Linked DNA regions of Neobacillus sp. PS2-9. The protein of the gene in region 1 interacts with the protein of each later gene in a pairwise test. Links are inferred from orthologs where the notes say so. Each region holds a gene or a part of one and is shown on either strand. Other genes may lie near its edges.

Region 1 (5,335 bases):
AAACGGCCCCAATGTGTGCGGGGCCGCTTTTCTTACTCAAATTGTATCTCAAGTTGTATGGATAGGTTAGTGTAGACTACCATTTCTTTTACTTTAAGTTTGTATCGTTTATCATTTATTTTAATCAGTTTATTTTCAATTATTTTTTTCAGGAGATCCTTACTTTTATAGACGGTATCTAAATCCTTTGCGAGCATCATACTGATATCATCTTTGACGGAGTCTTCTGTCTCGGAAACACTGAGTAAATCTAGCTTATATTTTTCCCAGTTTGTAATCTTTATATTTATTTTTTGGACAGTTAGCTGTTCGATATTCCGCTTATTCATTTCCTTATATTCTTCCTGCCAAATTTTTTTTTCTTCGTTTAGGTCTATAATCTTTTGTTGTTGTATCCTTAATAATTCTGTGTTTTCTTCCTGCCATACCCCGTAAATATATAAAAAGATACACCAGCTTATTGCACCGCCTACTGCGGCACCTGCAAAAAAACGCTGCCAGGAGGGTCTTCGATAATAGGGTGGAATCCTCATGATGAAATATGCTCCTGTGTTAACCAATTGATAATTAGGGCACCTGTTTGCGCGCCGCCTAATGCGGAGAGAATTAATAAAAATTGTTTAAAAATATCTTTAGTATCTGCATTAAACAAACCTCTTTCGAAGGTATATACCGTATCGAATGTACCTCCTATTGCTGCTACGATTGCCCAAATTCTGAGTGCTGCAGATAAGCGATAGACGGTTGTTAGTGGAGGTTGGCCCGTTAAAAAAGAAGCAATACCGCCAATGAGCGACCCCCCAAGTACAACTCCTAAAGCAATAAAGTAGCTTTCAATAAATGTAGGAAAAAATCCAATTTCTTTCATCCCTTCAACCGCCTCTTTACATAATAAAGACCTATATATCATTTATATGGACAAGTATGTGCATTTATGTTTTTTGATTACCTTAAGGATAACAATGAGAACATATTTTCTTTTTTTGAGATTAAGTTTTATAATAATTAATAGATTAAGTTAAGGAACGGTGTAGTATTATGTCTTTTATTCACCTTCATGTATATAGTGCCTATAGTTTGTTGACGAGTACAGCGTCTGTCCCAGAGTTAATTAACACTGCACATAAAAAAGGGTTTACTGCGCTTGCTTTAACCGATCGAAATGTGATGTACGGTGCTATTGAGTTTTATAAAATGTGTAAGAAGAAAAATGTAAAACCAATAATGGGGTTAACTGTAGATGTGGAAAGTGAAATCACAACGAACGAATCCTATCCTCTCGTTTTACTTGCAGAAAATGATATAGGCTTTAAAAATCTCTTGAAAATATCCAGTGCTGTTCAAACAAAATCCAATCAAGGAATCCCGCTAAAATGGCTAAAACATTATGCGGAAGGAATTATTGCCTTAACACCTGGAACAGAGGGTGAAATTGAACAATCAATCATTAATGGCAATGTTGAATCGGCTAGGAATCTAACTAAAAAATTGGCTGGCATTTTCGGTAACGGAAACTTTTTTCTCTCCATCCAGAATCATGAGTTAGAGCAAGAAGCTGTAGTTAACAACCAATTGAGACAAATAAGTAACGAGTTAAATGTTCCGCTTGTTGCGACCAATCAAGTACATTACTTAGAAAAAGAGGATATGTTTGCCCATGAATGCCTGTTAGCTATTAAAAACGGAGATAAGCTACAAGACGATCATCGGGATAAATTAGATGGTGACCAATATTATTTGAAAACGGCAGCGGAAATGGTAAATACCTTTTCTGAAATACCTGAAGTTTTGGAGAATACACTGCACATTGCCAATCGGTGTAATGTAAACATTGAACTAAACAAAACCTACCTACCTTCATTTCCAACTGAAAACAATCTGCCAGCAGATGAATATTTAGAAATGTTATGTAAGAAAGGATTAAGTGAGCGGTTCTCTTCACCTGAAAAGGGTTATTTTGAACGGCTATCCTATGAACTTTCCGTTATTAAACGGATGAATTTTAGCAATTACTTTTTAATTGTTTGGGATTTTATGAGGTATGCACGGGAAAATAGAATTTTAACAGGCCCGGGAAGGGGCTCAGCTGCTGGTTCACTTGTTGCATATGTTTTGTACATTACCGATGTTGATCCCATCGAACATCAGCTTCTTTTTGAACGGTTCTTAAACCCTGAACGAATTTCCATGCCTGATATTGATATCGATTTTCCTGATCATCGTCGTGATGAAGTCATTGAATATGTTGCCGAGAAATATGGAAAGCTGCATGTTGCTCAGATTGTTACCTTTGGAACGCTCGCTGCAAAAGCGGCGCTGCGAGATGTAGGCAGGGTTTTTGGATTGAATTCGAAAGAATTAGAGCAGTTATCCAGATTTATTCCATCCCGATTAGGAGTAGACTTAAAATCTGCCTATAAAGAATCTGAACCATTTAGAAGGTTTATTAACGAAAGCCCAATGAACCAAAGGCTCTTTCATGTTGCTGTGAAGCTTGAGGGGCTTCCTCGCCACACATCCACACATGCGGCAGGTGTGGTCATTAGCGAGAAACCGCTAATAGATTTGATTCCTATTCAACAAGGATCATCTGATGTTTATTTAACACAATACTCAATGGAATACCTTGAGGAAATCGGCCTGCTTAAGATGGACTTTCTAGGTTTACGAAATTTAACTTTAATTGAATCAATTTTGTCTTCTATCTATCGGAGCACCAAACGAAGAATCAATATAGGTTCCATACCGCTACATGACCCCGAGACCTTTCAATTATTAGCAAGGGGTGAGACAACTGGAATTTTCCAACTAGAATCAGAAGGGATGAGGAAGGTATTAACTCGTCTAAAGCCTTCCAGGTTTGAAGATATTGTTGCGGTTAATGCATTATACCGCCCTGGTCCAATGGAAAATATCCCACTATTTATTGAACGTAAACATGGCGATAAAACCGTAGAATATCCCCATCCAAATTTGAAGCCGATCCTTGAGAATACGTATGGTGTCATTGTGTACCAAGAACAAATCATGCAGATTGCCTCCATAATGGCGGGATTCTCGCTAGGAGAAGCAGATCTTTTAAGAAGAGCAGTTGGGAAAAAGCAAAAAGAGGTCCTAGACGAAGAGAGAAATCATTTTGTTCAAGGAGCACTTCAAAAGGGATATAATCAGTCCCTAGCCAATGAGATATACGATTTGATTGTTCGCTTTGCCAATTATGGATTTAACAGAAGCCATGCGGTTGCCTACAGTATGATTGCCTACCAGTTAGCCTATTTAAAAGCAAACTATCCATTGTTTTTTATGGCAGGACTGCTTACTTCTGCTATTGGTAATGAATCAAAAATAGCCCAATACTTTATGGAGACAAAACAAAAAGAAATGACCATTCTGCCTCCCTCCATTAATAATAGCGTATTCTCCTTCCAAGTAGAAAAAGAGGGAATTCGTTATAGTCTGGCAGCTATTAAAGGTGTAGGAGCTGCCGCCTTAAAGGAAATCTTTCAAGCCAGGAAGCAGAAAAAATTTGATGACCTTTTTGATTTTTGTATACGAGTTTCTTTAAAAGTCATTAATCGAAAAACACTAGAATATCTTGTTCACTCAGGCTGTTTTGATGAGTTTGGTGAGGACCGTGCAGTTCTTCTCGCTAGTTTAGATGTAGCAATTGAACATGCGCAAATTTTTAAACCTGATGATTCAAGCCAATTTGACTTATTTGAAGATGAGTTCATGCTTAAGCCAAAATATGTTCAAGTTGATTCTATTGATCTGGAGCACAAATTGGCCTTTGAGAAAGAGGCACTTGGCTTTTACCTTTCTGATCATCCTATCTCGCTTTATGAAAAAGAGCTTAAGCGACGAGGAGCCACGGTCCTATTTCAGTTAAGAAATGATGATAAAAGGGTTTCATCTGGCGTGTATATTTCAGCAATGAAGGCGATTCGGACGAAAAAAGGAGATTCGATGGCCTTTTTAACTGTTAGTGATGGAAGCGGTGAAATGGAAGCCGTTGTTTTCCCAAATGTATATAAAAAGTACCAAGCTTTTTTAGGACAAGGGAATTTTGTATTAATTGAAGGAAAGATGGAGGAACGAGAAGGAAAGTTGCAATTTATTATTCAACAAGTGTTTGATTTAGATCAATGGCTACAAACACAGTCGCTAAAACAGCCAATATTATATTTGAAAATTTCTGCAGAATTACAAGATGAGAACATTCTAAATAAAATAAAACTGCTTTTGACGGAATACAAAGGGGGAGATTCCGTTATTTTACATGATGAAACGACTCGTAAAACCGTTAAATTAGGTGCAGAAAATCAGGTTCAGCCAACCCCGGAATTACAGCAAAAATTAAGAATGATTCTTGGGGAAAAAAATGTAGTACTGAGAGATTAATCTTTACAACTATGGCAGATATGTTATAGTGATAATGAGACGAGTGTGGTCTGACCACTATTGTTGGACTTAAATTTAGCAAAGTTATTATTCTATTGTAATCATTTAAGGGGTGACATATCTTGACTTTACGTGAAGAAGCATTGCATATGCATCGAATTAATAAAGGAAAATTAGAGTCGAAGTCCAAAGTTCCTGTTCGGAATGCTCATGATTTAAGTTTAGCTTATTCTCCAGGTGTGGCAGAGCCATGTAAAGATATTTATGAAAAACCAGAGATGGTTTACGAATATACCATGAAAGGAAACATGGTTGCTGTTGTTTCCGATGGTACTGCAGTGTTAGGTCTTGGAAATATTGGACCTGAAGCAGCCCTGCCTGTAATGGAAGGGAAAGCAGTATTATTTAAAAGCTTTGCTGGTGTAGATGCCTTTCCAATCTGTTTAAATACAACGGATGTGGATAAGATTGTTGAAACGGTTAAGCTGCTTGAACCGACCTTTGGGGGCGTAAATCTTGAAGATATCGCTGCTCCAAATTGTTTTGTTATTGAAGAAAGACTAAAAAAAGAAGCCAATATTCCTATTTTCCATGATGATCAGCATGGTACTGCCATTGTTACTGTGGCTGGCCTCGTTAATGCACTAAAATTAGTTGGCAAGAAGATGACTGAAATTAAAGTAGTCGCAAACGGTGCTGGTGCTGCAGGGATTGCGATTATTAAATTATTATATAGCTATGGTGTAAGAGACATTATCATGTGTGATACAAAGGGAGCCATTTACGAAGGACGCCCACAGGGAATGAATGTAGTAAAAGCAGAAGTAGCAAAGTATACCAACCGGGATAGCTTATCAGGCAGCCTTGCAGATGTTATTAAAGGTGCGGATGTATTTATTGGTGTATCTGTAGCAGGCGCTTTAACCAAGGATAT
Region 2 (2,983 bases), 3.7 Mb from region 1 along the record:
TGTGCTTCCAAACGGAACTGGTAAAACTCAACGCGTTTTAGTATTCGCGAAGGGTGAGAAAGTGAAAGAAGCAGAAGCAGCTGGTGCTGATTATGTAGGTGATTCTGAATACATCAACAAAATCCAACAAGGTTGGTTTGAATTTGATGTAATCGTAGCAACTCCTGACATGATGGGTGAAGTTGGTAAACTAGGACGTGTATTAGGACCTAAAGGCTTAATGCCAAACCCTAAAACAGGTACAGTTACATTTGATGTAACAAGAGCGATCAACGAAATCAAAGCAGGTAAAGTTGAATACCGTGTTGACAAGTCTGGTAACATTCATGTACCAATCGGTAAAGCATCTTTCGAAAACGAAAAGCTTGTTGAAAACTTCCAAACTGTGTTTGAAACATTGCTTAAAGTTAAGCCATCTGCTGCAAAAGGAACTTATATGAAGAACGTTACTGTTGCTTCAACTATGGGACCTGGCGTGAAGGTAGATCCTTCTTCAGTTACAGCTAAGTAATTTTTACCAATTGACATTCTGAAATGCATTTTATATAATGTATTTTGTTGTTTAATATAATAAACATTTGTACTGTAGACAGCAGGGGCATTATAGCTTAATAACCTGCCGAGGTAATGCGATAGAATTAGCTGAGAACTTTCGGCTGTTGTATGCTGCCTCCATGTCTTATGATTGATATGGAGGCTTTTACTTGCCTGGTATAAATGTAGACAATCTACAGGAGGTGTAAAGATGAGCAGTGCAATCGAAGTAAAAAAACAAATAGTTGACGAAATTACTGATAAGTTAAAAGCAAGTGTATCAACTGTCGTTGTTGATTATCGTGGTCTTTCAGTTTCTGAAGTAACTGAACTTCGTAAACAACTTCGCGAAGCAGGCGTTGAATTTAAAGTTTACAAGAATTCAATGGTACGCCGTGCTGCTGATGCTGCTGAGCTTTCTAGCTTAAATGATGCATTAACAGGTCCTAACGCAATCGCGTTCAGTACTGAAGATGTAGTAGCGCCAGCTAAAATCTTGAATGACTTTGCTAAAAAGCACGAAGCGCTTGAACTTAAAGCGGGTGTAATTGAAGGAAACGTCGCATCAGCTGAAGAAATTAAAGCTCTTGCTGACCTACCATCACGCGAAGGCTTGCTTTCTATGCTACTCAGCGTACTACAAGCTCCAATTCGCAATCTTGCTCTTGCTACAAAAGCAGTTGCAGATCAAAAAGAAGAACAAGGCGCGTAAGTTAATCTGAAGCCTAACAAATAAAATGTAACCAATACTAAGGAGGAAATTTAATCATGACTAAAGAACAAATCATTGAAGCAGTTAAATCTATGACTGTTTTAGAACTTAACGATCTTGTAAAAGCAATCGAAGAAGAATTTGGCGTAACTGCTGCTGCTCCTGTAGCAATGGTTGGCGGCGCTGGTGCTGCTGCTGTTGAAGAGCAAACTGAATTTGATGTAATCCTTGCTAGCGCTGGAGATCAAAAAATCAAAGTTATCAAGGTTGTTCGTGAAATCACAGGCCTTGGTCTTAAAGAAGCAAAAGATCTTGTTGACAACACTCCAAAAGCAATCAAAGAAGGCGTGTCTAAAGAAGATGCTGAAGCAATCAAAGCTAAGCTTGATGAAGTTGGAGCTAACGTTGAAGTTAAGTAATAACCATATAGAAAAGCTCGCTGTATAAGCGGGCTTTTTTTGGCTATTTTAAGAACGGAAGTGCTTGAATAGTTAAAAGGAATTCCTCGTTTTTCTTCATTATATACTCCTCGGGAGGTGAGCTTTATGTCTGAACACTACTATTCTCGTACCCAGAAGGTTGAAAGTGATCCGAAATTTTGGGATTTTATGTTAAAAAATAACCTCTTCCGTTTTAAGACGGATAACGGTGTTTTTTCAAAAAGAGAAGTAGATTTTGGCTCACGTTTATTGATTGAGTCTTTTGAAATGCCTCAGACAGAAGGATTCGTTCTGGATGTAGGTTGCGGCTACGGCCCTATCGGTTTGTCTATTGCGAAACAGTATCATGATCGTGTGGTTCATATGGTAGATGTGAATGAACGGGCGATTCAACTGTCAAAAGAAAATGCAGCATTAAACAAGATTGAAAATGTTAAAGTGTATGAAAGTGACAGGCTAATAAATGTAAATGAAATGAATTTCGCTGCAATCCTAACCAATCCGCCTATAAGAGCGGGAAAACAGACAGTGCATGATATTTTTGAACAAAGCTACAATCATCTTGTTTCGAATGGTGAGCTGTGGGTAGTAATTCAAAAGAAGCAAGGTGCACCATCTGCCATTGAAAAATTAAAGACACTATTTTCCGAAGTAGAGACTATTGACAAATCCAAGGGTTATTTTATTGTTAAAGCGATAAAGTAGTTGACTTGGAATTTCCGTTGTGGTAGCATTATAAAATGCCATCATAATAATTTCCGAATTATTCCTTAAAATACTGAAGTTTATGGTATAAAAAATGGATAAGAAGGAAATGATGACAAAATAATAGTCAAAATGTGAAAATGTGGTTTTTGAGTAAAAAACCCTTTTTCTTTTTGTCTAATGAGAAGGGTTATTTTTCCTTCCGGTAGACGTTAATAGATTTATTAAAAAACGCTTGATTTGAGGGGTGAATCAGTTGACAGGTCAACTAGTTCAGTATGGACGACACCGCCAACGAAGAAGTTACGCACGAATCAGTGAAGTTTTAGAATTACCAAATCTTATTGAAATCCAAACCTCTTCATATCAATGGTTTCTGGATGAGGGATTGCGTGAAATGTTTCAAGATATTTCACCGATTGAAGACTTTACTGGTAACCTATCACTGGAATTTATTGATTACAGCCTTGGCGATCCAAAGTATTCTGTAGAAGAATCAAAAGAACGGGACGTTACATATTCTGCTCCATTACGTGTAAAAGTACGTCTTGTAAACAAAGAAACAGGCGAAGTAAAAGATCAAGATGTATTC

What was found. Proteins that work in one complex are often made in the same cells at the same time.
Region 2: the proteins of dnaE (region 1) and rplL interact in binary tests that used the Escherichia coli proteins (3 or more experiments, as listed by UniProt). The link is inferred for Neobacillus sp. PS2-9 from one-to-one orthologs.

Annotation. Positions count from the first base shown.
Region 1 is NZ_CP133269.1:1,387,784-1,393,118, forward strand. What follows is about bases 667-4,601. They hold dnaE (DNA polymerase III subunit alpha), read left to right. Parts: upstream 667-1,038; coding sequence 1,039-4,401; downstream 4,402-4,601. Other genes in these bases: RCG25_RS06840 (sporulation membrane protein YtrH), read right to left, coding at 667-868; RCG25_RS06850 (NADP-dependent malic enzyme), read left to right, coding at 4,524-4,601. Outside these bases: sporulation membrane protein YtrI, read right to left, coding at 33-533; more of RCG25_RS06840, read right to left, coding at 530-666; more of RCG25_RS06850, read left to right, coding at 4,602-5,335. UniProt on the Escherichia coli protein: DNA polymerase III is a complex, multichain enzyme responsible for most of the replicative synthesis in bacteria. This DNA polymerase also exhibits 3' to 5' exonuclease activity. The alpha chain is the DNA polymerase catalytic subunit.
Region 2 is NZ_CP133269.1:5,107,270-5,110,252, reverse strand. It holds rplL (50S ribosomal protein L7/L12), read left to right. Parts: upstream 1-1,302; coding sequence 1,303-1,665; downstream 1,666-2,983. Other genes in the region: rpoB (DNA-directed RNA polymerase subunit beta), read left to right, coding at 2,648-2,983; RCG25_RS25570 (class I SAM-dependent methyltransferase), read left to right, coding at 1,792-2,391; rplJ (50S ribosomal protein L10), read left to right, coding at 746-1,246; rplA (50S ribosomal protein L1), read left to right, coding at 1-511. UniProt on the Escherichia coli protein: The binding site for several of the GTPase factors involved in protein synthesis (IF-2, EF-Tu, EF-G and RF3). Is thus essential for accurate translation.